3 regions of the Lysinibacillus sp. FSL W8-0992 genome follow, and region 2 is predicted to be linked to each of the others. Evidence: riboswitches for the same ligand, from Rfam matches in the RefSeq annotation. Region 2 holds a riboswitch; each other region holds the start of a gene.

Evidence for each region. Region 2 has a riboswitch for cobalamin ahead of NSQ74_RS00665 (ABC transporter substrate-binding protein). Riboswitches for the same ligand answer to the same signal wherever they lie in the genome.
Region 1: linked by a shared signal. The riboswitch ahead of NSQ74_RS13435 (energy-coupling factor ABC transporter permease) and the one ahead of NSQ74_RS00665 (ABC transporter substrate-binding protein) in region 2 are both predicted to bind cobalamin.
Region 3: linked by a shared signal. The riboswitch ahead of NSQ74_RS19355 (S-layer homology domain-containing protein) and the one ahead of NSQ74_RS00665 (ABC transporter substrate-binding protein) in region 2 are both predicted to bind cobalamin.

Annotation. Positions count from the first base shown of each region.
Region 1 covers NZ_JBBOZQ010000001.1:2,690,039-2,700,751, forward strand. The annotation lists partial or broken gene NSQ74_RS13405 (HAD family hydrolase) at 1-238, shown strand, start outside; gene NSQ74_RS13410 (NUDIX hydrolase) at 235-852, shown strand; gene NSQ74_RS13415 (S8 family peptidase) at 954-4,475, opposite strand; gene NSQ74_RS13420 (energy-coupling factor ABC transporter ATP-binding protein) at 4,606-5,442, opposite strand; gene cbiQ (cobalt ECF transporter T component CbiQ) at 5,439-6,212, opposite strand; gene NSQ74_RS13430 (energy-coupling factor ABC transporter substrate-binding protein) at 6,217-6,489, opposite strand; gene NSQ74_RS13435 (energy-coupling factor ABC transporter permease) at 6,491-7,237, opposite strand; cobalamin riboswitch at 7,379-7,562, opposite strand; cobalamin riboswitch at 7,818-7,997, shown strand; gene NSQ74_RS13440 ((2Fe-2S) ferredoxin domain-containing protein) at 8,136-8,507, shown strand; gene cobJ (precorrin-3B C(17)-methyltransferase) at 8,511-10,187, shown strand; gene NSQ74_RS13450 (sirohydrochlorin chelatase) at 10,202-10,713, shown strand, end outside.
Region 2 covers NZ_JBBOZQ010000001.1:159,608-170,320, forward strand. The annotation lists gene NSQ74_RS00630 (acyl-CoA dehydrogenase) at 1-310, opposite strand, end outside; gene NSQ74_RS00635 (3-hydroxybutyryl-CoA dehydrogenase) at 507-1,358, opposite strand; gene NSQ74_RS00640 (acetyl-CoA C-acetyltransferase) at 1,358-2,563, opposite strand; gene NSQ74_RS00645 ((Fe-S)-binding protein) at 2,764-4,998, opposite strand; gene NSQ74_RS00650 (cob(I)yrinic acid a,c-diamide adenosyltransferase) at 5,383-5,946, opposite strand; gene NSQ74_RS00655 (adenosylcobinamide amidohydrolase) at 5,961-7,421, opposite strand; gene NSQ74_RS00660 (FecCD family ABC transporter permease) at 7,418-8,419, opposite strand; gene NSQ74_RS00665 (ABC transporter substrate-binding protein) at 8,416-9,384, opposite strand; cobalamin riboswitch at 9,591-9,774, opposite strand; gene NSQ74_RS00670 (acyl-CoA dehydrogenase family protein) at 10,112-10,713, opposite strand, start outside.
Region 3 covers NZ_JBBOZQ010000001.1:3,846,858-3,857,570, reverse strand. The annotation lists gene NSQ74_RS19370 (AraC family transcriptional regulator) at 1-575, shown strand, start outside; gene NSQ74_RS19365 (phospholipase A2 family protein) at 723-986, opposite strand; gene NSQ74_RS19360 (DUF418 domain-containing protein) at 1,347-2,390, shown strand; cobalamin riboswitch at 2,604-2,800, shown strand; gene NSQ74_RS19355 (S-layer homology domain-containing protein) at 2,968-8,850, shown strand; gene NSQ74_RS19350 (S-layer homology domain-containing protein) at 8,919-10,457, shown strand; gene NSQ74_RS19345 (DUF4430 domain-containing protein) at 10,459-10,713, shown strand, end outside.

The DNA of each region.
Region 1 (10,713 bases), 2.5 Mb from region 2:
TAAACCTGATCCAGAGGGTTTAGTTAAAGCATTATCTCTTTTAGAGGTTGAAAATTTTGAGGCGGTTTATATTGGAGATAGTGATGCTGATATCGTGGCAGGTTTGCAAGCGAATGTTTATACGATTGGCGTACAATGGTTACCCGAATACCAAACAGAAGAGTTCAACGAACAACCAAATTCAATCATAAAAAGTGTCACCGAATTCAAGCAGTCCTTAAAAGTAGGGATTTTATGAGTTACCAATGGTTGGAATGGGCAAAAAAAATACAAGCATTATCTCAAGCGGGCTTAACTTTTTCTAAGGATATGTATGATATCGAGCGTTATGAGGAATTACGTAACATTAGTGCAGAGATTATGTCACATAACACTGAACTTGACATGACAAAAATTAAGGACTTATTTACGAATGAAACAGGTTATCAAACGCCGAAAGTGGATGTTCGTGGTGTCGTTTTTAAAAATAATCAAATATTAATGGTAAAAGAGAATATTGATAATAAATGGGCATTACCAGGAGGGTTTTGTGATATTGGATTATCTCCTTCAGAGAATGTAGTAAAGGAAATTAAAGAAGAGTCTGGTTATGATGTAATGCCAGTAAGACTTCTTGCGTTATTGGACAAAAATAAACACCAGCACCCTCCTGAACCATATCATTACTATAAGATATTTATTTTGTGTGAAATTATTGGAGGGGAAGCTACTATAGGTATTGAAACGAATAATGTTCACTTTTTTTCGCAACACAATTTACCGCCGCTTTCTACTAATAGAAATACTATGGCACAAATAGATATACTCTTTGAATTTTTACGTACTCCAGAAAAGAAAACATTATTTGATTGAGATGAAAGCTATTTTTTGAATAAAGCTATTGGGTAAAAAGTCAAAAGGCATCGAGAAGTTCAACTCGATGCCTTTCGTCCTTTTTTTACTTTAGCAGCTAGTTACTGTACTTCGAGCGTATATGGTTGTGTACTAGCTTTGCCGTTTACTTCACTAACCTCTATATAATATGTTCCTTTATCTAGTTCAACGGAACCTACTTCAGTATCTTTGGAACCGTAAAGATCTAATGTTTCAACCGTTTTTCCATTGGCATCAATAATACGAATTACACCATCTAAACCTTTTTCAGTTTGTAAGGAGAAGAATACATCGCGTTTGCGGTCATTGTGGAATTCGAAATAGTCTTTATCGCCAAATGGCACACTAGCATTTAAATATTGATTAGCCACATATTTATCGCCGTTTTTCGTTAGCATAGTTGGTTTTGTTGGCACACCATGCACTAATGTGGAATCTGCATCTTCATCAACATTTTTATGATTAAATACAGATAATGTGTATGGTTGGAGCGATAAGAGCCCAAAGTCCGTGGCGCTAAGACTAATAAAGTAACCGCGATTTCTTTTCGCTAGGAAAGATGTGTTGACCTCTGAAGTACCTGAGAGACCAAGAAATATTTCAAATAAGTTTTCACCTTGTCCAAACGGTATTTCTTTCGCTAGTTCATCGTCGTCGATTTGCATATTGCCGTTTGTATCCTCAATAATTGAACCAGAAAATTTCAAGTCAAATTGTAGTTCCTTTGGTATTTGATTGAGTTGTTCATTTGTATATGGAACGGAAGATAACAGAAGACTCAACACTGTATCCTCGCCCCGATGTTTATAGTAGTAGTAATCTTTATCATCATTATAGAGGAGATGATTTTGATAATCGATACCTGGTTCAATCGTTTGAGCAGTGATGTCTGTATTAATTTCATTGTTTTTGTCTTCAGGTATAGCTGCCATTTTTCTTGATGTAAGTGAATATGGTTCGATGGAACGGCCACCAAAATTAACAATTTTGATAACATAAGTTTTATCTTTTTTCAGAGCAATTGTTTTTGGATCGTCTTCATCAATTGTTACTCCGTAAAGTAGACCAATAAGCCCCGAATCATTCGCTAATGAAGAAAGTGGAAGCAATTCATTTGTTTCCTCATCATATTCAAATATAGTGCCAGTTGGCTCTTGATTATTTCCTTTTTTAATTTGGAAACCATAAATCGCATCTTCTGGAGCAGTAAATACGAAATAATCTTCATCATATTCAGTTTGGAAGTATGCTTTTTGATCTTCACCGATATTAAAAGGAATCGCATTCGTCATAATGAGATCCGCATCTAAACCATTTTCCTCAAAATCGGGACCTGAAAGAAGATTTAAAAAATTTTTTCCTCGTTCACGTTTTTTTGCTTTATTTGGAGCTGGTGCGCCATCACTATTTTGTACATCGTCTTCAAGCATTGGCTCATCCAATGGAAGTCCATCTTCATCTTCAGGAAGATGAACAATTTCTCCTTTTAACGTGTAAGGAATAATTGATTCATTCATGTTCGCTTTTTCCTCGTTATCAATACCGCCATTAAAGAGCATATCGATTGACACTGCGCCACTGTTGTCATTGGATACACTTAGTACATACTCTTCATCAGGGATTGCATCGAAAACGATACTTACACTTTCACCTTTTGCTGAGCTAGAAGATGCTTGTAATGGGTAGGGTGCATTTTCATTCCATTCGTCTTCATCTATTTGTTCTGTTGAGTTGTTATCCAAATCACTTTTTAAATAGATTTCCATTGATGCTGTAACACCAGGTAGACCAGATAAATCAAATTTCAATGTTGATGGTTGCGTTACTGAAAATGTAAAGTAATCTTGGTCACCTTGTTGATCGTCTGAGAGTAACGTATAATTTTCTCCTGCCGTACTAAATGGGAACTGTTGAATTTTATGTGCACTATCCATTGCTAATGAATCGATCGGTAATTCATTTGTCGTTTGCGCTGTGAAAATATAGTTTGATGCACCTTTTAAGCTATAGCCACCATTATGATCCTTAACGCCAATAAGAAGCGTTCCTGCTTGCTCTGCTTTATAAAGGTAGCCTTCTTGTTTTCCTGCGCGAACATCATTGACATTGATAGTTTCAGACTCATCTTTTTGACCTGTAGGGTAGAAGTATAAGTCAAATGCATAGTCATAGTTGCTAGCACCTTTTAATGATAGTTGAATATATTCCCCTGCATCTAATTCAGTTTTATACCATTTCTTTTCATCTGGTAGCTTGAATTCGCCTTTTTCGGTATTCAGACGATTTTTATTAAGCACTTTGGCATTGGTTAGACGCTCTTCTTTTGTTTCAGAATAGCGCTCTGGTAGGTTGTTTAAATCGAAGTGCATTGCTTTTAATGGGTCGACGAGGCCATGTCCATAGGTTAGGTCGTAGCCTCTTTCACCTAAATCCTTTGCGGTCATTTCGAGTATTGCCTCTATTTCATGAGGCTTTAAAGTGGGATATTTTGATTTTAGTAGGGCTGCTACACCCGCAACTACAGGAGATGCCATAGAAGTCCCGCTAAATGCTGTGAAGGATGATCCCTTTTTTCGATCATAAACGGTACTATAAATATCTTCTCCTGGTGCAACTAAGTCCACTGATGGTCCATAGTTGGAATAGCTTGATAGTTTATTGCGTTCATTTGTAGAACCAACGCTAATGACACCTTCGAAAGAAGCGGGGAAGGAGTATTGATCTGTTGAATCATTACCTGCAGCAGCTACAATCGTAATGCCTTTATCGATTGCTTTTTTAACGGCTTCCTGCATTAGTGGAGATTCTCCGTAGCCACCGAGACTCATATTAATAACGTCAGCGTTTTGTTCAATAGCGTAAAGTATACCTTGTGCAATAACGAAATCATTTGCAGTTTGTTTGCCGTTAAAGACATCTATTGGAAGAATCTTTGCTGATGGATAAATACCATGTCCACCAAGCCCATTATCTTTAGTAGCTGCAATAATGCCTGCTACATGCGTCCCGTGTGGATCAGAAAATGAGGTATTGGCAGGCGTTGCCGCATTATAAGGTGGAAGCACTTGAGACTTCAAATCTGGATGTTTATAATCTACACCAGAATCGATAACTGCTACTTTGACCTCATGATTTCCTGCTAATGATAAAGCCTTATCAATTTGCAGTAGATTTATATGATACATATCCTTTTTCTTTGGATCGACTGCATTATTAAAGGACTGGTACTTGTAGCTTGGAGATACACTTTTGACTCCGTTTTGCTTGGCATAATACGAAACAGCCTCTGTTAATGTTATGCCTTTTTTTAGTTGGATTACTTCGTAACCTAATGAAGGAATCGATCGAATTACTTTTGAACCAATTTTACTATGTACGGTCTTCGCAAGACCCGAATGTTTGACGATAATAGTATCGGCACTAATCCATTCGTTTCCTCCTGTTTGATCGTTGAACTGCTTTAATGCTTGCCTTTTGTTGCTAGCGAGCATACTTGTCACCAATTCTGGGTTCTGTGGTGCTTCAGCAAAGGCAGAAGCAGCAGGAACCATTAGTGCAGAACATGCTACGACAGCGATTGATTTCATCACCCAGTTTTTCAATTGTTTTTCCTCCTTCAGTAAAATATGACATTTCACTATTTATAACGGATGGAAAATAGAAAAGTTTCATATCTCAATAAATTTTTTTCAATTGTTTTAAAATTGTTTGAGTGCCTGGCACCCAAACAATTTAGAGCTGCTCGATAAGTGTTTGTAAGTCTTCTTTTGATCGAGGCATAGGCATGCCAACGTCAAATAACTTTTTGTTTTGTAAGGCGAGGGTTATTTCAAAAACCCATGGTCGTTCAAGATGGGCTAGTTCAAGTAACTTCTCTTGATAGAACAATTCGACCGGGTCCCCATTGTAAATGACTTTCCCAGCCTCCATAACAATTATTTGATCCGCCCATTCATAAGCCAAAGCGATATCATGGGTTGCCAATAAAAAAGTTCGTTCCCCATTTTCTAATTTAGCTAAGTAATGTAAAAGTTGTGCAGCATAATAATTGTCTAGTCCAGCAGTCGGTTCATCTAATAGTAATACAGAAGGTTCCATTGCCAGCACACCTGCCATGGCAACACGTTTTTTCTGTCCGACGCTTAAAAAATGTATGGGCTTATCAAGTAATGACTCAACCTCTGTTTGTGCTACTGCCCAGGCGATTTTTTCCTCGATTTTTTCATGAGACCAGCCAAGATTTAATGGCCCGAAAGCGATATCTTGCTTTACTGTACCTGAAAAAAGTTGATTGTCAGCATCTTGGAATACGATGCCGACCTGCTGACGTAATGCGGATAATGCTTTTCTAGAATAGCTAAGCGCTTCGTTGCAAAACGTAATGCTGCCATCGGTCGGTTTTAAAATTCCATTTAGATGCTGAAATAGTGTTGATTTGCCAGCACCATTATGACCTAGTAGGGCGATTTTTTTCCCCTTTGGAATTTGCAATGAAATATCTGTAAGTGCCTCGGTACCGTCTGCATAGGCATATGATAAATGTTTAAGATCAAAATAAAGCTCTGTCATGAGAAAAAACCTCCATATATTACGAGGAATAAAAATATAAAAACAATTCCAAACCAGTTTTTCTTGCTATAACATACATTGTCTTGCCAATAAACAGATTCGCCACCACGTGCTTGCATCGCATTATTTAGTTCACGACTACGTTGAAACATTTCCGCAAACAATGCTGCAATAAGCATGGAAATCGACCGTAGCCATTGCATAGGTGATTGATAGCCAAGGCGTGATTGTTGAGCAAGATGAATTTTTTGCATGCTATTTAAAAAGATGAAAATAAATCGATACGTTAGCTCTACTAATTCTACAAATAAAGCAGGCAGACGCCATTGACGTAAGACGTGACAAATAGATTGTACCGATGTCGTTAAAATTAAAAAGTATAAACAGCTAATACTGCCTAATACAGAGAACAATAGCTGCCGTGCTGTGATCATGCTTTCATTTCCGATGAAAAAGGTCCAATTACTAAGAGAAAATGCCCAGAAATGTGCTGGGAGGTTACTTGAATTTGGTGCAATTGAAATCAAAATAGATAGTAAACTGGATAGCAGAAAAAATCCTGGTAACAGCAGTAATTTCGCATAGTATTGGAAAGGGATTTTTGCGCCTAAAATGATAAAAGCACTCATTACAATAAATGTAATGAGTGAAATAAGTTCATCTCTCACGATAAGCGACAATAGCAGTAACCCCAAGGAAAACGTCATTTTTTCTAACGGATGAACGGACGCTAGTTTATTCATATAAGCATACTTATCAATGAGTAACATCCGTTTAACCTTCCTTATGCTTGCCGCGCATATAGCCTACGAAATAGCCAATAAAGCCAGCACCAATCGCAGCCTGTAATACGAATAATAAGCTTTCAATTTCACCACTTGGTGGCTCCCATAAGCTCTCAAACCATGGTTCATATTCTGCATTAATTTCACCGATTGCAGCTTCAGCTTCTCCGTCTGCACCACCGAATTCTGCACCTTTTTGTACGAAAAGAGGGATGATTGCTAAAAGTACAACGACAGCTAGTAGCAGTAAATTTTTCTTCATCCTAATGTGCCTCCTTTGCTGAGAAAACACGTAGTGCCTTTAATTCGCTCACATTGTATTTTTTTAAGAAATTCATAACGATAACTGTTAAAATTCCTTCACTAATTGCTAGAGGGATTTGTGTTAAAGCAAAAATACCTGCAAATTTTGTGAATGAAGCCATAAAGCCTCCTACTTCAGAAGGGAAAGCCAATGCTAATTGAACTGAAGTGACAACATATGTACCTAAGTCCCCAAGCATCGCTGCAAAAAAGACAGCAATAGAGAATGATAGACCGATTTTTTGAGAACCTTTAAAGACATAATACGCAATAATTGGTCCTACAATTGCCATAGAGAAAGCATTCGCACCTAAAGTGGTAATACCACCATGCGCTAAAAGTAATGATTGGAATAATAAAACGATTGTGCCAATCACACTCATGGCTAATGGTCCGAAAAGAACTGTACCAAGGCCAACACCAGTAGGATGTGAGCAACTTCCTGTTACTGATGGAATTTTCAGTGCCGATAAGACGAATGCGAATGCACCTGATAAGCCTAATATCATTTTCGTTTCAGGATTTTCGTCAATTGTTTTTCGAATAGAACGTAATCCTAAAATAATAAATGGAATCGAAATAACCCACCAAAAAATCGCCCATTCAATCGGCAAAAATCCTTCCATGATATGCATGGCAAACGCTCGTTTTGGTACTAGTAAAAGAGCCACTAAGAAATAACTAAGTTTCCAAAAAGAAAATTTCAAAACCTTTCCTCCTCAACAGTAATTTTCGAATGTAGCGTGCGCAATAAAAAAAGCACTTCTCCGTTTCGGAAAAAGTGCATAGCTGAAAAAGCAAATAGAACTGTCATTTGCCAAGCCGCACACCTATCCTCGTAGGTTGAAACGATCACGATTTTCTCGGCAGGTCTCCTGGCTTTAGTTCAACATTTTATAGGCCTTCCCGTCCTATGGACAGTGACATTTTCTATAAAATTCCCTAGTACAGTGGCGGGACCGCGCCGGACTTGAACCGGCTTCCCTTTTAAGCAAAATGTATACACTTCGCACCGAAAAAAGATGAAGTTGTGAGTTTTCACGAAGAAGTGTAACATGTTTTTCCAATCATAAGCTATCCTTTTTTTTGTAAAAAATTTTTTATAAAATAACAATCTAGAAAATTCAGATAAATGTCAGAGAAAATCTATCAATTTTAATGAAATATTTGTTGAAATTTTATTAAAAATCTAATAAATAAAAAAGAAATGTTGAAAAGTATAAAAATGATAGGCTATGATAGAAACAGTTTTATATTCGTTTTATTAACATTTCATTTCAAAATTTAAATATAAATCCATCATTAAGTGCTCGATATACTTCGAGATAATAGGGAAATCGGTGTAAATCCGATACAGCCCCCGCTACTGTAATAGCTGATGAAATCGCAATGCCACTGAAAACTTGGGAAGGCGCGAAAGTAAGAGGAAGCTTAAGTCAGGAAACCTGCTTAGTTGATGATATGCAAACTTTTCGGAGGGAGAAGTGAAGCGAGAGCGGATACGTGTATATTCGTTTTTATTTTGGCTTCTATAAAACCTTTACTCTTCGATATCGAGTAAAGGTTTTTTCTTTTTCCTAAAAGTAGAATGAGGGGAGAAAAGCAATGACAACTTGGAATTTAGAGGGCATGAAAACCCATCTTTTTATTTGTAATGGTAGTAGTTGCATGAAAAAAGAAGCTGAGGAAATTACGCTCGCAATACGAGACGAAATAGAGAAATTAGCACTCGATAAGGAAATACATACGACAAGAACGCGTTGTAATGGCAGATGTAAAGATGCTTGTGTTGTGATCGCGTACCCACAGGGAAATTGGTATCGTATACCAACAGTTGAGCATGGTAGAACACTTGTACAAGATTTAAACCATGATTCTTTACACAGCGAGCATGTTTTTACACTGACAGAAGGTACGTTGCAACGTACCCCACAAACAACAGCCATTAAAGGCATCGACAAGGTGAAAGAGGGGTAAAAAATGGCGCAAAAAGGAAAGATTTTTGTTGTAGGCTTTGGACCTGGAGATTTCAAGCATATTACGACACGTGCTGTAGAGGCATTACAACAAAGTGAATTTATTATCGGTTATAAAACGTATGTTGAGCTCATTCAAGATTTAGTAAGTGCGAAGTCGATTGTTAGTACTGGTATGACAGAAGAAGTGTCACGAGCACAAGAAGCGGTACGTCAAGCGGAGGCTGGAAATATCGTTTCTGTTATTTCGAGTGGTGACTCAGGCGTATATGGGATGGCTGGACTTGTATATGAAGTACTAATTGAGCTTGGGTGGACGGAAGCAACAGGTGTTGAAGTCGAAATTGTGCCAGGAATTTCTGCTATTAATTCGTGTGCAAGTTTGCTAGGCGCACCGATTATGCATGATTCTTGCACGATTAGTTTAAGCGATCATTTAACACCTTGGAATTTAATTGCAAAGCGTGTGGAAGCTGCGGCGATGGCCGATTTTGTCATTGCGTTATATAACCCAAAAAGTGGTCGCCGTACACGTCAAATTGTAGAAGCCCAACGGATTTTACTAGAATATCGATCACCGGATACACCTGTAGGACTTGTGAAAAGTGCCTACCGTGATCGTCAGGAAATAACGATGACGACTTTAGCAGAGATGCTCGAGCATGATATCGGCATGTTAACTACAGTTATTATTGGAAATTCATCGACATTTTTCTATGACAATAAAATGATTACACCGCGTGGCTATCAGCGCAAATATACACTTGGAGAAGAAAAACAGCCTTTACGTCCACACCAGCGTTTAAGAGAAGAAAATGAGCCGTGGGCAATGAACCAAGAAACAGGTACTGCAAGTCATGACTTTGCTGCAGATCCAAATGCAGGACGTCTGAAAAGTAGTATTGCGATAGCACCTGCGCCTGTATCGGTACAAGAAAAATCATCTCTAGAAATGGCAGCAACTGCACTAGCCATGGTGAAAGGAACAACTGTCACAAAGGCTACAACGAAGTTAGTTCAGCAAAAAATGGAGTCGATTTTTGAACTTGCTGTTAGTCCTGGGGTAGCGAATAAATTTTTCACTCCACAGCAAATGATGACGTTAGCTGAAGTTGTGGGAGATGAAGGCACGATGGAATATACACCTGACCATCAAATTCATTTAAAAATTCCAACGACAGAGCCAGAAATTATTACTGAAAAGTTAAGAGAAGTAGGCTTTTTACTCGCACCAATTGGGGATGTGCTGTCATTAAAGGCTTGTGACTTCTGTTATGGCGAGAAGGCAGATTCAATTCCATATGCAGAGGAGATTCAAGCAAAACTTGGTGGGTTGTCGTTGCCTAAAACGCTGAACATTGGCTTTAATGGCTGTGGCATGGCGTGTTATCGTGCAGTATTTGACGATATAGGTATCGTCTATCGGAAAAGTAAATTTGATGTTTTTATCGGTGCGAAACCAGTAGGGCGTACTGCACATGCAGCACAGCCAGTTGTAGAGGGACTAGAGCCAGAACAGCTTATTCCGCTTATTACAGACATTATTGAGGAATATAAGGCAAATGCACATCCAAATGAACGCTTATTTAAGTACTTCAAACGGTTGAAAAAAATATTGCATTTTACGTATCAAGATATGTCGTCAAAAATAAAAGTAGAGCCAGCTCCGTGCGGCGACTAGTGAGGAGATAAAAGATGAAAGCAATTTTATTTGTTGGCCATGGTAGCCGTTTAGCAGCAGGAAATGACGAGGTACGAACGTTTATAGAGCAAATGACGCCACGTATCGATGAAAGCTTTTTAGTAGAAACATGTTTTTTAGAGTTTGCCTCGCCAAACATTGAAGATGGTATAACGAATTGTGTGAAGAAGGGTGCTACAGAGGTACATGTAATCCCGATTATTTTACTTCATGCTGGTCATTCAAAAATGCATATTCCAGCAGAAATCGAACATGCACGTGAGCATTATCCAAATATTACATTCACGTATGGACAAACAATCGGTATTCATGACGAAATTTTTGCTATTTTAGAAGACCGCTTAGCAGAAATCGACTTCAATACTGAGGAAGAACATAAAGATACTGCTATTTTATTAATTGCACGTGGTGGCAGTGACCCAGCGGCAAATGGTGATTTTTATAAAATTACACGTTTGTTATGGGAAAAACTAAACGTTCAGTATGTGGAAAGCGCATTTATGGG
Region 2 (10,713 bases):
CATCATTCCCAAAATAAATAATAGGATTCGTACCTACTGAAGTATGTACTGATAATATAACTCCCATTACTGCACTAACTTTTGATAGTTCATTGATAGCGATGATGTATGATGTAAAATCCATCGCAGAGCCACCTAGTTCTTCTGGCGTTGTGATCCCCATTAAACCTAGCTCACCCATCTGTTGCAGGAGTTCACGTGGAAACTCTCCTGCCTCCATACGTTCTACCCACGGTGCAATCTTCTCTTGTGAGAAACTTCGCACCATATCACGCATCATTAACTGCTCATCTGTAAATTGTAAATGCATCTATAATGTCACCCCTCTATGCTGTCACGTAGCATTACATTTTAATTTGATTTAGCATTCATCTTCTAGCTGAATCAAGTTACAGTCCTCGGCGGTTGTCACAGATTTTAAAAAGCTTTTCGAATAACTCGAAAAATCTGGACAAAATTACGCCGAGACGTAAGTAATTAATCTGAATCTTCCCATCCCCATAGGACTATTCGTAAACGTAAAAGCCTCTTCCTGATTTTTTACCAAGCCAGCCTGCTGCTACATATTTCCGTAATAAAGGACAAGGTCTGTACTTACTATCACCTAAGCCCTCATGTAAAATTTCCATAATTGATAAACATGTATCTAAACCGATAAAGTCCGCTAATGTTAAAGGTCCCATTGGATGATTCATGCCAAGCTTCATCACATCATCGATTGCTTCCTTCGTTGCAACACCTTCATACAACGCATAAATTGCTTCATTTATCATTGGCAGTAAAATACGGTTTGCAATAAAGCCTGGGAAGTCATTTACTTCCACTGGTGTTTTGGATAGCTGTACAGTCATTCCTTCCACAGCTTTGTATACTTCGTCAGTTGTAGCTAAACCTCTAATAATTTCGACAAGCTTCATGACAGGTACTGGATTCATAAAGTGCATGCCAATCACTTGCTCTGGTCTATTTGTGACAGCTGCAATTTCTGTAATTGGAAGTGATGATGTATTTGTCGCAAGAATGGCGTGTGCAGGTGCAATTGCATCTAATTGCTTGAATATGGATTGCTTTACTTCCATGTTTTCAACAGCTGCTTCGATAATAATATCTACATCACTAGCATCCTCTAAATCTAGTGACATCTTGATACGACCTAAAATAGCCGTTTTTTCATCTTCGGTTTTACGGCCTTTTTCGACATCACGTGTTAAGTTTTTCGTAATAACGCCTATGCCACGTTCAAAAAACGGCTGTTTTATATCATTTAATAAAACATCATAGCCTGCCTGCGCACAAACTTGTGCAATTCCTGAGCCCATTTGCCCAGCACCAATCACCATTACCTTTTGGATTCCCATCATTCATGTCCCCTTTGTTTTGGTACTTCAATCATGATTGCATCGCCTTGCCCTCCACCAGAGCAGATTGCAGCAATACCGATTCCTCCACCACGACGCTTTAACTCATGTGCTAATGTTAATATAATGCGAGCACCAGAAGCGCCTATAGGATGACCAAGTGCCACTGCACCACCATTAACATTCACTTTTTCTGCATCTAGGTCAGCAAGCTGGTTACTAATAAGAGCCACTGCTGCAAAGGCTTCATTGATTTCAATGACATCGATGTCTGCTAATGTTTTACCCGTCTTTTTTAGCAAGTTATTAATAACGAGACCTGGTGTTTGCGGGAAATTTTCCGGATCAATTGCAATCTCTGCATGCCCGATAATTACGGCAAGTGGTTCTCTTCCTTCACGCATTGCACGTTCTTCACTCATTACAACGAGTGCACATGCTCCATCATTGACGCCAGGAGCATTGCCAGCTGTAATTGAACCATCCTTTTCAAAAGCTGGTTTAAGTTTAGCAAGCACATCCTGTGTAGTACCTGGTCTTGGCGCTTCATCAGTATCTACTATGAGCGGCTCACCTTTACGTTGTGCAATTTGTACAGGTACAATTTCCTCTGCAAAATAGCCTTGTTCGATTGCGGCAAGAGCACGTTCATGACTGCGAACAGCCCATGCATCTTGTTCTTGACGACTTAATGAAAATTCGATTGCAGCCTTATTGCCATAGCTCCCCATTGGTGGTCTTGCTTCATTAAAGGCACAAGTTAACCCATCATAAAGCATTCCATCTACCATTGTAGAATCGCCCATTCGTAGGCCAGTTCGACCATTTAGAAGATAGTAAGGCGCGTTTGACATAGACTCCATACCACCAGCAATAATCACTTCTTCGTCCCCTAAACGAATTAACTGATCGGCTAAAGTTACAGCGCGCATCCCCGACGCACAAACTTTATTAATCGTTTCTGTTTTGACTGCTACAGGTAAATCTGCTTTTAGTGCAGCCTGTCTTGACGGTATTTGTCCTTGCCCACCTTGTAAAACGGTACCTAAAATTACTTCATCCACTGCATCTGGTGCTATATTTGCTCTTTCAAGTGCCCCTTTAATGGCAATCGCACCTAAATCACTTGCGTTAAGTGCGGAAAGTGATCCAGCAAATTTACCAAATGCCGTTCTTGCTCCTGCTAAAATTACAGCTCTATTCAAGTAAAACACCCCTTTTGTTTTACGTTTATCGATGAAGCATCAAAGCAATCTCCATTGACTGAACGCTCGCTCGACTCTTCCCGATAAAAAAATGGGAGTTATTAAGCAACTCCCATTTCTAATTAATCTTATTCTACAAAACAATTAATTATTGTGCAATTTATATTTTTCAGATAAAGAAAATATTTCTACAATAATTATTATTTTTCTGCGTTTAACTCTTCATTCTTGTTTTGCTCCAGGGACTCCACTGAAGCTACTACCTCTTCTAGCATCTCTTCTGTTACTTCTTCATCACTCTCTGTCACTGCTTTAACTTTTTCACCAAACACAGAGCGCTCTAATAATTCTGCTACATCGAACGTACTAATCGTATCTTCAACCTCTTTTGCCTTCGTACCATCCTCTAACATCGTTAAACAGTATGGGCATCCAGAAGAAATTACGGAAGCGTTTGTTGCTAAAGCTTGCTCTGTTCGCGCAACATTGATGCGATTACCTACATGCTCTTCCATCCACATTAAGCCACCACCTGCGCCACAGCACATTGCCGTTTCGCGATTACGTTCCATTTCCACAAGCTTGACGCCTGGAATGCCTCGTAAAATTTCACGTGGTGCATCATACACATCATTGTAACGACCTAAATAACAAGAGTCGTGGAATACAATTGTTTCATCCACTTCATGATTCAGTACTAAACGATTTTCCTCTATCAATTCATTTAGTAGTTCAGTATGATGATAAACCTCGCCTTTCCACCCAAAATCTTGATATTCATTTTTAAAGATATTGTATGCATGCGGATCAATCGTTACAATTTTCTTCACATCATTTTTCTCAAATTCATCGATATTTGCTGTCGCTAGCTCTTGGAATAAAAACTCATTTCCTAAACGACGTGGTGTATCACCAGAGTTTTTCTCTTTATTTCCTAAAATAGCAAACTTCACGCCCGCCTCGTTTAATAGACGACAGAACGCTAGTGCAATTTTTTGTGATCGATTATCAAATGCACCCATAGAGCCTACCCAGAATAAGTACTCCATTTCTTCGCCTGATTTTTTCAATTCTTTCACTGTCGGAATATTGATCGTTGGATCTAAGTCACGCCAGTTTTCTTTTTCTTTTCGATTTAGACCCCAAGGATTTCCTTGACGTTCTATATTTGTCATTGCGCGTTGAGCATCCGAGTTTACTTTTCCTTCTGTCATCGTTAAGTAACGACGTAGGTCAATGATTTTATCGACATGCTCATTCATAACTGGACATTGATCCTCACAGTTACGGCAAGTTGTACATGCCCAAATCTCTTCCTCTGTAATAACGTCACCGATTAATGAAGGACTATAAATATCCTCAATAACTGCACCTTCAGCACCAGCTGCCATCGCAAGTTGATTACCCTTTGTATTTGCAAAAAATTGATATGGCACCCATGGTTTTTGCTTTGTTACAACCGCACCTGTGAACGTTAAATGATCTCGAAGCTTAACGATTAAATCCATTGGTGATAGCATTTTCCCTGTTCCTGTTGCAGGACACATATTTGTACAACGCCCACATTCTACACAAGAATATAAATCAAGCATTTGCTTTTGTGTAAAATCTTGAATACGTCCTACACCAATAGATGGGATATCTTCTTCATTTTCAGCATTTTCACCTGCTTCTTCAAGTGCCTCGAAGTCAATCGGTGTCAATGTACCTGTGCGATCTAAACGATTCATGTACACATTAAGTGGGCTGACAATCAAGTGGAAATGCTTCGATTGCGGCACATAAATTAAGAACGTTAGTAAAATTAATAAATGAGCCCACCATGAAATATAGAAAATAGCTGCTGCTGCCGTTGCTGGTAAAAAGCCAAAAATAGCTGCAATGCTTGAAGCAATAGGCTCAGTATACGTTAAACCTTCTCCGTGCCAGATAAGGCCCATACCGTTTGCTAATAATGTTGAAAGCATTAAGCCTCCAATAAAAATTAAGACAAGACCATTTTTCCAGCCTCGTTTTAGACGTACTAGTTTTTCTACATAGCGGCGATAAAATGCCCATACTACCGCTACTAAAATCATTAATACTACTAGCTCTTGGAAGAAAGTGAATACACTATAGAACATGCCAAGTGGTAAATGCGACCCAGGAGCTAACCCCTTCCAAATTAAATCGATGGCTCCTAACTGAACCATTAAGAAGCCGTAAAAGAACATAACGTGAATTAAACCACTTTTAGGATCCTTTAATAGCTTATTTTGACCAAACACATTCACCATTAAATAACGAATACGTTCTTGGACACTTTCATCAAACTCAACCTTTTTCCCCAGTTGTACGAATTTATAGCGTGTTTTTAACAGATAGATAAATAACCCTACTGCATAAAGCACAACCACGATTGTTAGAACAATGTTTGCAATAACTAATGGACTCATGGTTGGTCCCCCCTTTTAGTTTGTCGTGAATTTTCTCTCTTTGTGTTAAATTTTCTAGCTCATACGTAAATGTATGATATTCCACCACTATATTCACATTTTAATAAATGAGTGAGCATTCAGTCAACATTAAAACAAAAATATTTCTGATAATTTTATATTCTTACATTTTATAAGAAAAAAAGCTACCCTGAATTTTCCTTCAAAGTAGCTTTTTTGTATATTAATTTAACGTAACTAGCACTTTTTCTTCCAATTACTAGTGTTCTCTGTAATATGTTTCATTTAAAATATTTATTTTTAAAAATGATTATTCACATCGGTACGCTCCATGCAAATGCTTGCCACAGGCAGGCTCGAGCCACTATTGTTTAGAAAATCAACTTATTTTTTAAACACTTTCCCACTGCGAATATATTCAATATCAGGTAAATTTAAACGAGCATTAACAACACGTGCAGCGGCAAATAAATAGTCTGATAAACGGTTTAAATACTTTTGCACAATAGTAGGTACATCTTGAACTTCTTTCATTAGCGTTACCATTTGACGCTCTGCTCGACGGGCAACAGTTCGTGCTATGTGTAATGTTGCAGCTGCAGGAGCCCCTCCTGGTAATATGAATCGCTCTAATGGGGGCGCTTCATCAGACAATGCATCAATACGCGCCTCCAATACTTCAATCGGTGCTTCCGCTAGCTTGTAATGACGCTCCTTCATAACATTGGCTAAATCTCCACCAGCATCAAAAAGTTCATGTTGAATTGTTTCTAAATCAACTAAAATGTCTTTAAATAATTCGCGATCTAGTTCGCTCACTGCCTTGCCGATAAAAGAATTTAATTCATCAATTGCCCCGTATGTTTCAACACGTAGACTGTCTTTGTCGACACGTCCACCAATTAAGCTTGTTTTCCCTGTATCGCCTGTTTTCGTGTAAAGTTTCATCCCTTTTTTCACTCCTATGCTTTATTTTTATAATTTTGTATCGCTTGTATCGTCGTCTCATAAACGCCTTTACCAATAATCTTACCGACATCTGTTATCGGCCCACCATAGCGCATTTCCTCACCCTTTTGCGTTGCCGCAATAAGCAAGCTATCTGTCGCAGTGCCCGTTGCAATTGTATCACTACGGTAATCGCGAATGTTTTCCATTTGCAATGCCTTTGTTTTTGCTTCATTTGCAGTCATCAATGCTTGAAAAAATGCCTCTTCCGACAAACAACCATTGATGATGACCCATGTATTAATAGTACCAATATATGGCGTTTCCTGTCTTTCGTGTGTGCGAGAGACATCTACAGCATTTCCAACACCCGCAGTGACAACGACAAACACACTACCGAAAGAAGTGCTATATTCATTTAGTGCATAGAGTTGTGTAGGAACAGCAGTTAGCATGACAACCGTGCTAGTCGGCGAAAAATGCTCTCTTTGTAAAAAATCTGCGACCTCTTGTTTCACATCATTAACAACATAGTCTCCTGGTACAGAGCGATTCAATAGGCAGTCATACCACCCTATGCCAGGATTATGAACAGCTGAAGAAACTGTTTTTAGCGGGACATTTGATTTCAGTTGGATATAATCTGTTGTTACTTTAAAATCTTCTTTTACAATGACAGCTCGTTGCTGATATTCACTTGATGATGGCATGATTGTAATTTGCGGTTTAGGTATTTCTGGATGGGCATAGGTTGTCACTCTTGCCTGATATACGTCCTCAATTTGAGACGCTATTAATACTTTATGTGGTGCACCTAAAGCGCGTACACAGCCACTTTCCATTAATAACAATTCATCGCAATAGAGGGAGGCTAAATTCATGTCATGCAGTACCATAATAACAGTTAAACCACATTCAATCGCTTCCTTACGCACCATATCTAAAATTTGACGTTGATGCGCAATATCTAGGTGATTTGTCGGCTCATCTAGCAATAATACTTCCGCTGCTTGCGCTAAAGCTTGTGCTACAAAAACACGTTGTTGCTCACCGCCTGATAGAAACTCCATGGATGTATGCTCATAGCGCGTGACGCCCGTTTGCTCCATGGCATATTGAACTGCTTGCTCATCCCTCTCTGACCAATGAGAAAAAAAGCCAGTTTGATGTGGATAACGACCGAGCGATACTGCCTCACGTACTGTATTTGAAAATGCATTGGCATGTAATTGTGGTAGTACGGCCATCTTTTTTGCCAACGTGCGCGGACTATATGTTTTAATATTTTTTCCATCCAATAAAACAGTCCCTGCCGTTGCTGGTAATACGCCACTAATTACTTTCAATAATGTTGATTTGCCACTTCCATTTGGCCCTAAAATGCCAAGGACTTTCCCCTTTTCTACCGTAAAACTTACATCCTTAACGATTGGTACGTCCTCATAGCCACCTGATAGATGTTCAACGATAATCATACACGTACCCCCTTACTTCTACGCTGCTTATAAAAAATATAAGAAAAGACAGGTGCACCAATAAATGCAGTTATAACACCTATCGGTAGCTCACGTGGGATAATTATCGTACGCGCCACTAAATCGCAAATGATCAGTAATGTTGCACCATTCAAAAAGGATAACGGCAATAAATGACGGTGATCTGAACCCCATATCATACGCGTCATATGCGGTACAACTAAGCCGACAAAGCCGATTGTTCCTGAAACAGCGACTGCCGCCCCAGTAAGCATGGAGCCGCCGACTAAAATTAAATATTTACTGCGCTTTACATTGACACCTAAATGCTTCGCGCGTTCCTCTCCATATAGCAGAACATTTAGCTCGCGTCTTTGCGTCCACAAAATAACAGAGCCAATGACAACAAATGGGGTAATCATTTGCACATACGGCCATCCCCGCATCGAGACTGAGCCTAGTAACCAGCCAATCACTTGGCGGAGCTCCTCACCTGATAACGCAATCATTAATGAGATAAGTGAACCTAAAAATGAGCTGAAAATAACCCCCGTTAAAATAAGCGTCTCCATTTTCAATGAACGGTCTACTATTCTGGCAAAGCTCATCACAGCTACCATCGTTAGTACAGCCCCTACCATACTGAGCGTTGGCAATGCATACAAACCGACAACTGGTATAGAAATGCCGAAAAACAATGTCATGACAGCACCGACTGACGCTCCTGACGATACACCAAGCGTATACGGATCTGCTAATGGGTTTTTTAACAATCCTTGAAAGGCTGCCCCTGCAATCGCCAACGATGCTCCTACAAGACCTGCGAGCAATACACGTGGCAAACGAATTTTCCATAAAATATTGGCAGCAGTTTCATCTGCCACTTTATTCCAAAATACTTCTAACGGAATATGAACCGAGCCTATTGATACGCCACACCAGATGCTAACGATAAGTAACGTAATGGCTGTTACATAGGCAAAAACTGTTTTGCTCACTCGAAAGCCTCAGGATAGATGGCTTTCGCTAACTCTTCAAGCCCATCTGCTAACCGCGGGCCTTGACGACTTGTCGTATTTTCATCTACTTGCACAATAGCCTTATTTTTTACAGCTGTAATTGTATCAAAGCCTGCACGTTGTGGAATTTTCGTTAAAATATCGGGCACATAATTATAAGTAACCACGATGACATCTGGATTTTTTGTAATAATTTGTTCTGCATCAATTTTGAACCAGCCATCCGTATCAGCCGCGATATTTTCGGCATGAATCATCTCTAGCATCTCCTGCATAAATGTGTCCTTGCCAGGTGTGTAGATTTCTGGTTCATCTGACGTTTCTACAAAGACCTTTTTCGGCTTCACGTCCTGTAATTTTGCTTGGACTTCCTCAACCTTCGCTTTCATATTGGCAATTATTTTTTCTGCCTCTGGTAGCTTACCAGTGGCGCGACCTAATTGCTCAATCGTCGTATATGTCTCATTAAAATCACTAGCGTTTGTCACAACAAATACTTTAACACCCGCTGCTTCCAGTTGATCCATCGCTCCCCCTAAAGAAGCTATACCTGATTCATGTGCAAAAACAATATCAGGCTGTAAAGCAATAATTTGTTCTATATTAAATTCCATACTGCCGACCTTTTCCTTGTCAGCTACCTCTGGCGGATAATCATCATAATCATTTACGCCAACGATTTTATCATTTAAGCCAAGTTCAAATAAAATTTCTGTGTTACTTGGAATAAGAGAAATAATTTTCTCTGGCGGTGCTTCTAGTACAATATCTTTACCAGTAGCATCTGTTATTGTTAGCGGGAACGTTGCTTCGTCTAGCTGCTTTGTATCCTGTTGCTCCTGCTGTTCTGTTGTTGATTTGTCATTTTTCGGTTCTTCTCCACATGCTGCTAGAATGCCCATTGCTAAAAATGCTGATAACCCTATTTTCCAATACTTTTTCATTGTGAGACCTCCTTAGATTGTATGTGCATTTTTCAGCTCTGTTCACTTGATTGATCGATATAATGTTGGCATTTCTACCTGAACTTATTGCCTTTATGTTCTATTATTTATCGTCAGTAGCTTTCCAAAACAAAAAAACCTCTCGTCATCATAACGAGAGGCGGTGCTTGCACAAATAAACCACCATCCTATCCTCGTAGGCTGCAATGTATCGTTCTATAAAGGCAGGTCTCCTGGCTCGTGCTCCAAATGCTTTTTCATGCCTTCCCAAAAAAATTCAGTGGCATAGATTGAAAAAACTCACACTTACAGTGGCGGGACCGCATCGGAATTACACCGATTTCCCTTTTCACTTTACTTTAGTAAAGAACCTTTATAATATTCAGTTGATTTTATTATACATGAAAATAGAAATAGATAACGATAAAAAAAGAGACCCTAAGTTAGTGTCTCTTGTTTATGATCATTGAATTCCGCTGCGTGCGGACACTTTCCACTTCAATCAACTAGTATAATTGTTTGAGTGCCTGTCACTACATAGAACCTAATATAATGTCGCGATCTAAATCGAATAAATCCGCTTCGCTTTCCGCGGGCGCACACGTAAGCCGCAAAGTCGCTACCCGCCTGGTTTGTTGCGGCTTACATTGCGTGCTTTCCCGCAGGAGTCTACGTGGATTTTTACTAATAATAAAATTTTCAAAATTGTTTGCGTGCCTGGCACCCACTACATAATTTCCGAAAAATATTGAACAGTTTTCATTGGTGCGCCTATTTCGCGCAATGCCCATGTATCTTCTAAATAAATATCTGCTAGCTTTTCATACTTGCCACCAAATTGGACTGCCCATTCGACTGCCACTACACTTTCGTATAGATGAGCCATTTTTTCTGCTACGCCCTTTGCCTCATACGACTTCGTAGCCTCATCCAAACGACTAAAGACTTGCAATGTAGCTTCGATTTTCTTCAATTGCTCGCCTACAATTTGTACTAAGGAACAATCAGTTAACTTCGTCAAACGCTCGCTCATCACATGTACAAATAATTCATGGGCATTAAATTTATCTACTAAGCGAATTAGCTCAAGTGCTAAAATGTTAGCCGTTCCTTCCCACACCGTAAGTACTTGAGCATCTCTAAGTAAACGTGGTGTTACAAAATCTTCGATATAACCGTTTCCTCCATGCAATTCAATGGCTTCGCTTGCGTAATGTACCGCCTGTTCAGCCGTTTCTTTTTTCATAATGGCGATATTTAAACGATTAAGAATGATGTCCTCCTCGTTCCCCTGACCACTCGTTACCTTGTCATATAATTGAATAAGAT
Region 3 (10,713 bases), 3.7 Mb from region 2:
TAACGCCGAGTGAAGCACGAAAACAGCAAGGACCATTACAATCATATAACCGCCTTGTAATCCAGGTGAGTCTGAAGGGAGCAGAACCAATGAAGTATAACATTGTAGAAAAAGAAAAGTTCCAAGTTGTAGGAGTAAAAAGAACGTATAATTGCCAAAAAGGCGAGAATTTGCAAGGTATTCCTGTATTTTGGGATGAAGTAAATCGTCAAGGAATGGACGAGCAACTATTTGCATTAAATGATGGACAAATTAAAGGGGTATTGGGTGTTTGTGTACCAGACGAAAACTATAAAGAAAATAATTTAATCGATTATTGGATTGGAACAGATCACGTAGGGGCGGATGTACCGGAAAATTTATTAGCGATGGAAGTGCCAGCATCAAAATGGGTTGTGTTTGAAGTACATGGCCCAATGCCGGATGCGATGCAAAATGCATGGAAGCAAATTTTCTCCGAATGGTTCCCGTCGAATCCATATGAGCCTGCTGGAACACCTGAATTAGAGGTTTATACAGAGGAAGATCCTACAAGCGAAAATCTCTATTCGGAAATTTGGATTCCAATTAAGTAAAAGTGCCCATAAAAGTGCCAGGCACTCAAACAATTTTTAAAAAATTTTGTGAAAAGTGCCGCCCGTAGCGGAAATCAACGGCAATAGACATTTATATTTCTTTAAAGCCAAGAATGAAACTTGTTGTTCATTCTTGGCTTTTGACGTTTAAAAGAAATTATTACGCAAATCAAAAACTTTGAAGAACAGTCTAGCATCTCTGCCCATTTTGCTATTGGTATTCATATGTGCTAATAAACATTGCTGAAATAATTCATCGCAATTTTTTGTTCTACCATATTTTGAATAACAAGCATCATGCTTCTTACAACAAGAGTCAACAGCATTTGTTGGTGAACCAGGTCCTGAACATCCAGGTCCGCAATATTTATAGCCAGGATAACAAAATCTTAATCTTCTATTCCTATTCACCTTGGTCACCTCTTTTCAAAATAGTCTACATACTATAAAATATGTTGTCTTAACTTTTGAAAAGGGATGAAAAACTAAGGAAAACATGAAAAATATTGAGACGAAATTTCACATTTCATTAGCCACTAATGCATTAGACTACGCTTGATAATAATATGAATAAAAGAAGGGTCTTGGAAATTAATCCAGACCTTTTTTTTATTGTTTGACTAAGAAACTGCAATTTTAAATAAATCGTTAAGATAAATGAAATCCTTCAGTTAAGGTTTTTGTAAGCTAATCAACAAACTGCTGTAAGGTTGCCTAGATATAATAGCCAAGGAGCATGAATTGCAGTATTGAAGATAAGGAGTTGAAAGCATGAATCCATCCGTTACACAAAAAGAAAGAATTGTGTCCTTAGATATTATTCGGGGATTAGCGTTATTTGGTATTTTATTTATTAATGTAGGTGCTTATCAAATAGTAGTTGAAGGAGGACCGGTGCCAGCCTATAGTAAATTCAATAGTGTGATTGATACACTAATTGATATATTCATTGAGAAAAAATTCTTTTCCATTTTTTCATTTCTTTTCGGTGTCGGTTTTTATATTTTTGCTTCACGCGCTGAAGCAAGAGGTGATAAGCCTCGATGGCGTTTTGCAAGACGTTTACTAGCATTATTTGTTATTGGGATTGTGCACATATTTTTTTTCTGGGGTTCCATCCTTTCTGCATATGCAGTAATAGGTTTGTTCTTACTACCATTTTATCGAGCGCAGATTGATACAATTCGTAACTGGCTTATTGGCATAATTACTGTTCACATTGTAAGCATACTTGGGCAAATGTTTTTGCCAAACTTAGCTATCCTTTCAACAGTTTTCAATGTACTAGGGAATGATACAATAACTATTTTTATTATGTTTTTAACAGGTTTTCTAGTAGCAAAAGCTGACTGGATAAGAAATGTGAGACAACTTACCAAACAAATAAAGTTGGTCTTATATGTAACAGCTCCAATATTTGTAGCTATATCTAGTTGGATTTGGTTTGCATCTCAAAATGATGATCAAAAGCTTCAATTAGTACTAGGTTTAGGTGTAATCCCGACTACATATTTTTATTTAGCGAGTTTATTCCTGATTCTAGAACACAAAAATGTTGTAAAAATGCTACAGCCAATTGGACGGGTAGGTCAGATGGCATTTACAAATTACTTAGCTCAGAGTTTTATAGGGTTAGCTATTATATCGCTCATGGGACTCGAAGTACTTTCGACTTCCTATATTGTCATCATTGCCATTATGATTTTTGTAATTCAAATCATCTTTAGTATCATTTATTTTAAATTTTTCAAAATTGGGCCATTGGAAAAAGTGTGGAGATGGATGACGTACGGAAGAAAAGTAACGACAAAATAATGATTTCAACGTCAGAGTATTATTGCTCTGGCGTTTTTTATTGATAATACTTTTGTGCTTAAATATAGAATTGCAAATAAGAAGAACATAATATGCGATATCAATGCAAATATAAGCAGATTCAACTTCATTATTTTTAGATAATTATTAATGATTGTTTTTTTTAACTATTTTGAAAAAATGGAAACTATGCTAAACTTAGCATTAAGTGAATAGCGAATGCAGAATAAAGGTGCTCTTTTAAGAGCTTAATAGGGAATTCGGTGCAAATCCGAAGCTGTTTCCGCAACTGTATGTGTAGATGACCCCAGAAAACACCACTGTCAAACGAGGAAAAATGCCTCAAGTAGATGGGAAGGTTCTGATTAGGGTACACAAGCCAGGAGACCTGCCTTTATTTCATCGTATTAAATCTCTTCGGAAGCTAGGAGAATTTACGGCAAATAGATGGACAGGCAAATAGTATTTTGAGCCTTTTTCTGTTTTCCTTGGATGCTCTCTCTTTTATTAGAGAAGCATCTTTTTTATTTTCTAGTTATTGCAAGCGCATTCATCTATAAAAATTGGGGGGAAAGAAATGGACTTTTATAAAAAATGGTTGAATATAGCGATTGTCTTTATCTTATCATTTTCGTTATTATCACCCGTTGCATTCGCTGAGACACAACAAAATGATGCTAGTGAGTTAGAAACAGATTCTAGTATTCAAACTAATGAAGAATCATTAGAGAAAGAAATGACCGAGCAAACGGAAAGCGAACTATCTCCTATTACCAGTAATGATAGTGCGACGATATTTAATAATACTGAACCTAAAGGTTATGTGACGGTTTCCGTAGAGAAGTTTACACTTGGGCAGGGATACATAAAGGAACCTGTTCGTGTTCCTTTTTATGAAGGGGATAATATAGCTAAGGTTATAGTTAACCTGTTAGGAGAAGGCAACTATGACATTACAGGGTCTGTAGAAGAAAGCTTTTACTTATCAGGGGTCTTTGATCCTGATCCTGGAGAAGTGAGCGTCCCAAAATACATTCTTGATGAATCTGGTCCAGTTGATGGAAGAATAGAATCCGACTGGTTAAATCAAATGGACTATACAACTATGTCGGGCTGGATGGTAGCTGTAAATAATAACTTTATTCCTCGAGGTGCTTCTGAATGGTTCCCAGAAGATGGTGATATCATTAGATGGCAGTTTACAGTATGGGGGTATGGAGCAGATTTAGGTGGTGGCTTAGAGGGAAGTAGTTTAATTACTCCAGCGAATAAAGACGAGTTAACAGCGAAAATTGCCGAAATTAATAGCTCGCCAACTAAAAACGAAATTTTAGCAAATGAACAAGTAAAGTCTTCTTATGACGCCGCCTACGTGCAGCTTAAAAATATGGAGAGTAGTCAAACAAATGTGGATGCAGCACTTACCCATTTAAATGCTGCTTTAAATGGAGAAGGGGAAGAAATCGTTAAAGCTGATAAAACAGCTTTGCAAACAGCGGTTCAACAAGCTGAACAAACAAAAGCTTCTGTGAAAGTAAGTTTAGATGGAAAAGATGTAGCTCCTACTGATTACTGGGTTACTCAAGCTGAAATAGATGCATATACAAATGAAATTATAGACGCACAGGAACTAATCGCAGATGAAAATGCCAGTCAAGAAGAAATAGATGCAAAAGTTTTAGCACTAAATCAAGCCACAAATGCATTTAGTAAAAAACCTGGTTTACAAACGGATATTACTAGCACAGTGAAAATTACTGTGGCACATAAAGCTGTGATGTTAAAGCTTTATGATACGAATGAGCAAGAAATAAACATAGGCTCTGGTGTTGAAGGGACATACAATGTTTATACAGCAACTATACCAGTAGGAAGTTATCGCTACGAAGGATTTGATAGCAATCATAACAGTGTTGGCGGTGGTCAGCTAACAGTAAAAGCAGAATCAAATCAAGAATTTCAATTCCGCCAGCTTAATTTTAAAGCTAGTAATACAAGTTGGAATGTTAATAGCGATTACACTGTAAAAGTTGGGCAAGAAATACCGAACGATACGTCATTAAAACTAGGTAAAGTAACAACACAAGGACAGACTCCAGTACTAGCTCTAGTAGGGGAAAAAATCTACTATACGTTTGAGCCAGATGCAAAGCATACACAATATGTTCCAGTTAGTAATAGCACTACAGTAACACTTTCGGCCACAGCTCAAACAATTAGTGCAGCTATTCCGTTTTCTGGGGATATTAAGTTTACAGTCCCTGAAGATGCTGAATTATTTGTAGGAAAAAAAATTAAACACTTTATTGCATTTGAAGAAGTCCTGCCTGAAGGGGTAGCTACGATTAACCCGGATGGTACAAAAACATTTTCTTTCAAGTTAACAAACAATGGTGATTATAACTACCGAGTTAGCCAAGCAGGAAAACTTACAAATGTAGGTACATTTAAAGCAAATGCTCAAAATGCAACATTGGCAATTACAAAACAACAGCTCTCAATTCAATCGCCAACAGCAATTTTAAATAAAGGAACATATCTTGAAGGTAATATTTATTTAAATATTAATGAGCAAAATCATTTGAAGTTAAACCAAGGAGAAAGCTTCAATTTACTAACATTACGAAGCTGGCAAGCATTAATAGAAGGAATTAACAACTATTTCTTTGAGCCTGATTTCCATTATGAAATCATAACAGGCGATGATGTAATTCAAATTGATCCTGGTAAGCCAGGAAGTTATTCGACAGTCAAAGCATTGAAAAATGGTACAGCTGTTGTAAAAGTGACGTATGACGCATTGAAGGTTAATGGTTCCGGATACATTAGTGATGCGAATGATGCATTTAGTGCTATTTGGCCAGAAAATGTCGGTCTCTTTGTTGTGACTGTTGGTCAAGGTGAAACAGGTATTTCTACAGGTATAGAAAGTAACAAAGAACGTAATCAAAAAATTAATGAAGGTAAAAAAGGTGGGGACCTTCTAAACTTACAAAATGGTGTTTTTGATGCTGATATTGATAGTGTTTACTATGTTCAAGGCGAACAAGGAGCATATTATACTTTTACTCCGACTTCTGGAAGCTCAGTAAGCGTTTTGCGTCCGGAAATTAATCATAGTATAGGAACAGCATCCTATGGAAATGGTGAATTTTCAACAGAAAGTGTTCAATCTAGTGGAAATGGCTCTTTCACAGTTTTATTAACTGAAGGACGTAATATAGTTAAGGTTGAAAAAGATGGAAAAGCTGAGTATCACGTGATGACAGCACGTCCACTTGATGTAACAATTGAAAACTTAACAGCAGCAAATGAAAAAATAGTACCTGGAGATAAAGTTAAAGTTACTTTAAAAGGCTTGTCTTTCCCTGCGAATAAACTTTCTGGTATTTATAACTTCCAAGGTCAGCTGAGATTTTTCGCTGGTCCTGAAAATACTCTTGTTTCGGGCGATGCAAGACAATACAATATGGCAACGCAGGCAAACAGTGTTACATTTACAATTCCACAAGAACATAAGGGTGAATACAAGTTACGAGATGGGCATATTCGTCTGAGCTTTTTTGGAAGTCCAATAGGTGAACACCACAATATTAATCCAATAACTGGAGCGAGTCCTAACCTTAATGCATCAGCTCGAGAAGGCTACTACAGCATCTTCCCAGAAATTTCGATTATTTCAGATGAAAAAGTAGTCATTGATAAATCAGTATTACAAAGTGCAATTGAGAAAGCAGAACAAAACAAGGGTTCTGTAAAAATAAGTACTGATGGAAAAAATATAGACCCTGCTGATTTTTGGGTTACTCAAGCTGTACAAGATGCCTATACAAATATAATTTTATCTGCCCAACAATTAATAGCAGATAATACAGCGGAACAAGATATTATTGATGCGAAAGTTTTAGCACTAAATCAGGCCACAACGATATTTAATGAAGCGAAAAAAGTTGGAACAAAAACTAATGCTGATACAACAACTTTGAAGGCTTATAAAACTGTTGGTCAATACATGGTAGATAAACTACCTAACCCTAAATTCGATAATGAGTGGTGGATAATTTCATTAGCTCGCGGAGGCTATGAAGTACCGAAAGAATATTACGAAACGTATTATAAAAATGTCGTTGACCATGTTGTTGCAAAAAATGGCGTACTCGATAAACGGAAATATACAGAATACTCACGTTTAATTATTGCCCTTACTGCAATTGGTAAAGATCCAACAAATGTCGGTGGTTATAACTTAGTTGAAAAACTATCTGATTTTGACCAAGTAATTTGGCAAGGTGTAAATGGTGCGTATTTTGGGTTAATTGCTCTTAACACATGGAACTTTGAGCTACCAAAAACAGCTACAACAACTCCTGAAATGCTGATGGAGCACATTTTAAGCAAGCAATTAGCTGATGGCGGCTGGGCTTTATCAGGAACAAAGTCTGATCCAGATATGACAGCTATGGCTATACAAGCACTAGCTCCATACTATAACAACAATTCAAAAGTTAAGATAGCTGTTAATAATGCATTAGATACGTTGGCTGCTATGCAATTAGAGAATGGTGGCTATAAATCATGGGGTATGGAAAATGTTGAAAGCGCTGCTCAGGTTGTTACTGCACTTGCGAGCATAGGCATTGATGCGAATAAAGATCCTCGCTTTAATAAAGTAATTGCTAATATTATGACTTATTACAGTCCAGAAGACGGTGGCTTTAAACACGATTTAAACGAAAAGCAAGCAAACGGAATGGCTACCGAGCAGGTTGGCTATACATTAGCAGCCTATCATCGTCTGCTAAACGGGCAAACAGCACTTTATGATACGTCCGATACGAAGTCTAATAATCCATCTAACCCAGGAGAAGGTGGGAACCCATCTAACCCAGGAGATGGAGGAAACCCTTCAAACCCGGGAGAAGGTGGAAATCCATCTAACCCAGGGGGAAGTATCCCAAGTGGTTATGCAACATTTTTAATTAGAATTTCTTCTTCCGAGATTCCATTAAGAACAACTACTGTTCAACTAAATACCGGAGATACAGTATTCGATGCATTAAAACGTGTGACAACTGAAAATGGTATCGATTTAAGCTATCGAGAAACACAATATGGCACATATATCGATGGTATTGCGGGCCTTTATGAATTCGACCGCGGTCCTTTAAGTGGTTGGATGTATCGTGTAAATGGTCAATTCCCTTCTTATTCTGCAGGACTCTATAAATTATCACCTGGGGATTCTGTGGAATGGCTATACACACTTGATTTAGGTAAGGATATCGGTGGATATGTTGATGGTATCGAAAGTGGAGGTAAAGGTGAAGGTGAAGAAAATAAAGAATGTAAAGAGAAAGAAACAGATAAATGTAAAGAAGAAGTAAAATGTAAGGCCGATGATAAACAATGTACTGAAGAAACAGAAAAAGATAATAAAGACGATGATGCAGTGTCTGAAGAACCAAATAAAGATAGTTCATTAGCTGAAATTACTATTGAAGATGGTAGTAACAAAGCAATTATTAAATCTGAAAATATTCAAGATTATATTAAAAAGAACATTCAAAAGATAGTTATTCAAAGCAAACAGAATTTCAAGATAGAAGTCCCTACTTCAATTTTTAATAGCATTAAACTTGCTGAAAACGAGGAGTTAACAGTCGAAGTAACAAAGGATACTAAAGATAAAAAATTCTCTGTTTCATTCGGTATTGAGTCTACAAACGGTAAAACAAAGCCTATTACTTTAGGAAAAGAATATTTGAAAGTTACACTATTGGATAGCGAAATCAAATCAAATACAGTCGTTTTACAGCTTGTTGATGGGGAATATAAACCTGTTCCACATAAAATAGTGAATGGTGAAATTGTTTTGTTCACAAAAATAAGCGGTACATTCGTTATAACTGAAAATACAGTAACATTTAAGGACATTGCACAGTTAGCAAACAAAGAAGAAATTGAATTTTTAGTGAGTCGTCACGTAATCCAAGGAACTACACCAGAGACGTTTGAGCCAAATAAACCAATTACGCGTGCCCAATTTGCAGTATTAATTAGCCGTGCCCTTGGTTTACAAACTATAGGTGAAAATCCATTTAATGATACAAAAGGCAAATGGTATGAGGCAGATATTCAAGCCCTATATGAGGCAGGTATTACAAAAGGATCAACTGCTTCAACATTTAAGCCTGATGCGCCAATAACACGTCAGCAAGCAGCTGCATTTATGGCACGCATTCTAGAATATTTAAATACTGATGTGAAAACCGCAGGAGAGATTAATTACAATGATGCTAGTCGTATTAGCGCTGAATACTTACCTTATATTAAGCTATTAAATAGCCTTGATATTATGACAGGTAAGCTGGATGGTTCATTTGACCCTAGCTCGCCAATTACACGTGGACAAACAGCGAAAATTTTAAAACGGACGTTAAATATCTCAGGCATTATGTAAATTTCTTCACTAACCCAAATGCATTTTGTATTTGGGTTAGTACCCTTTTATCGATGGAGGTTACTCTAATGAAAAGAATATCTAAGTTTATAATGGTACTTGTTTTGTTGCTTACTATGGCGGCACCAGTCTCCGCACAGCAAGTATCAACAATGGATAGTTATAAAATAACTGGTCAGTTTTTAGTTAACAAAGCACCTAATCCTTCTTTTGGTGATGAGTGGTTTGTTATTGCGCTTGCAAGGGGAGAATACAATGTTCCAAAAGGCTATTTTGAAAAATATTATGAAAACGTCGAGAAGCATGTAAAAACTGTAAAAGGAGAATTACACAACCGTAAATATACGGAGTACTCACGTTTAATTATTGCACTCACTGCCATTGGAAAAGACCCTACTAATGTAGGTGGCTACAATTTAGTGGAAAAATTAAGCGACTTTGATAAAGTTGTATGGCAAGGTCCGAATGGGGCTTTTTTTGCACTAATCGCTTTAGATACATGGAGCTTTGAGCTTTCCAAAACAGCAACAACTACACGAGAAAAACTTATCCAGCATATTTTATCAAAGCAATTGCCTGACGGCGGTTGGGATTTATCTGGTGTGAAAGCAGATCCTGATATGACAGCTATGGCTATTCAAGCGCTCTCCACTTATAAAGACAGATCAGATGTTAAGGTTTCTATTAATAAAGCACTTGATACTTTAAAAAACTTGCAAGGAGCTAATGGAAGTTACCAAAGCTGGGGAACTACAAATTTAGAAAGTGTTGCCCAAGTAATTACAGCACTTGCTAGCTTAAATATTGATCCGAACAAAGACCAACGCTTTAATAAGTTATTTACAAGCTTTTTTACTTTTTACAATGCCCAAGATGGTGGATTTAAACATGTATTAACTGAATCAGTAGCCAATGGTATGGCAACTGAGCAGGCCTCTTATACATTGGCAGCATATAACCGTCTGCTTTTAAGCAAAACAAAGCTATATGATACATCTGATAAAAAGCCAAGTAATACGTCAACACCAGGCAAGCCAAGCCAACCTACAGCTCCTCCGACTAAGGTGAGTTTTAAGGATATTCAATCGCATTGGGCGAAGACTGATATTGAAGCTGCAGTAGACAAGGGCTTATTAAAAGGTTATGAAGACAATACATTCAGACCAGATAACAATTTAACTCGTGTACAGGCAGTATCGATTTTAGTTCGCGCTCTGCATCTAACAAGTTCCGGAAATGCCCCTTTCACGGATATAAACTCGTATAATACTGAAACAAAACAAGAAATTGCTGCTGCTTACGAGGCTAATTTATTAGCGACTACGTCAAATAAATTTCTACCTTCCTCACCAATTACTCGTGAGGAATTAGCAGTAATTCTAGCAAATGCATATACACATAAAACAGGAAATCCGTATGTATCCAATGTAAATGCCCCTTTAAATGATATTGCGAAGTTATCAAAGGAATCGCAACAAGCAATTACATTTTTATATGATTTTGGAGTTGCACAAGGCTCCAATGGTGCGTATAATCCAAAAAACTTTATAACACGCGCCCATGCGTCTAAAATGTATGTCAATTTCTTAAAGGTAGTAGAGGAGTAATATGAAAATAAAATTACCCTTATTACTATTATTAGTACTCACTATTTTTTTAACAGCATGTAATATTCAAACGGTAGAGAAATTTGAGCAAATGCAAGAGCAGGAACGGAGCGTTGAGCCCAAATCTACTACTGAACAACATGAAGCAACAGAAGAAACTCCTTCAGTTGACGAAGAGAAACAAGCTGAAATGAAGTCTGGAATCGATGAGAATTCCAAAAATGAGAAGCAGGACAAACCTCAGCAAGAAGTACAG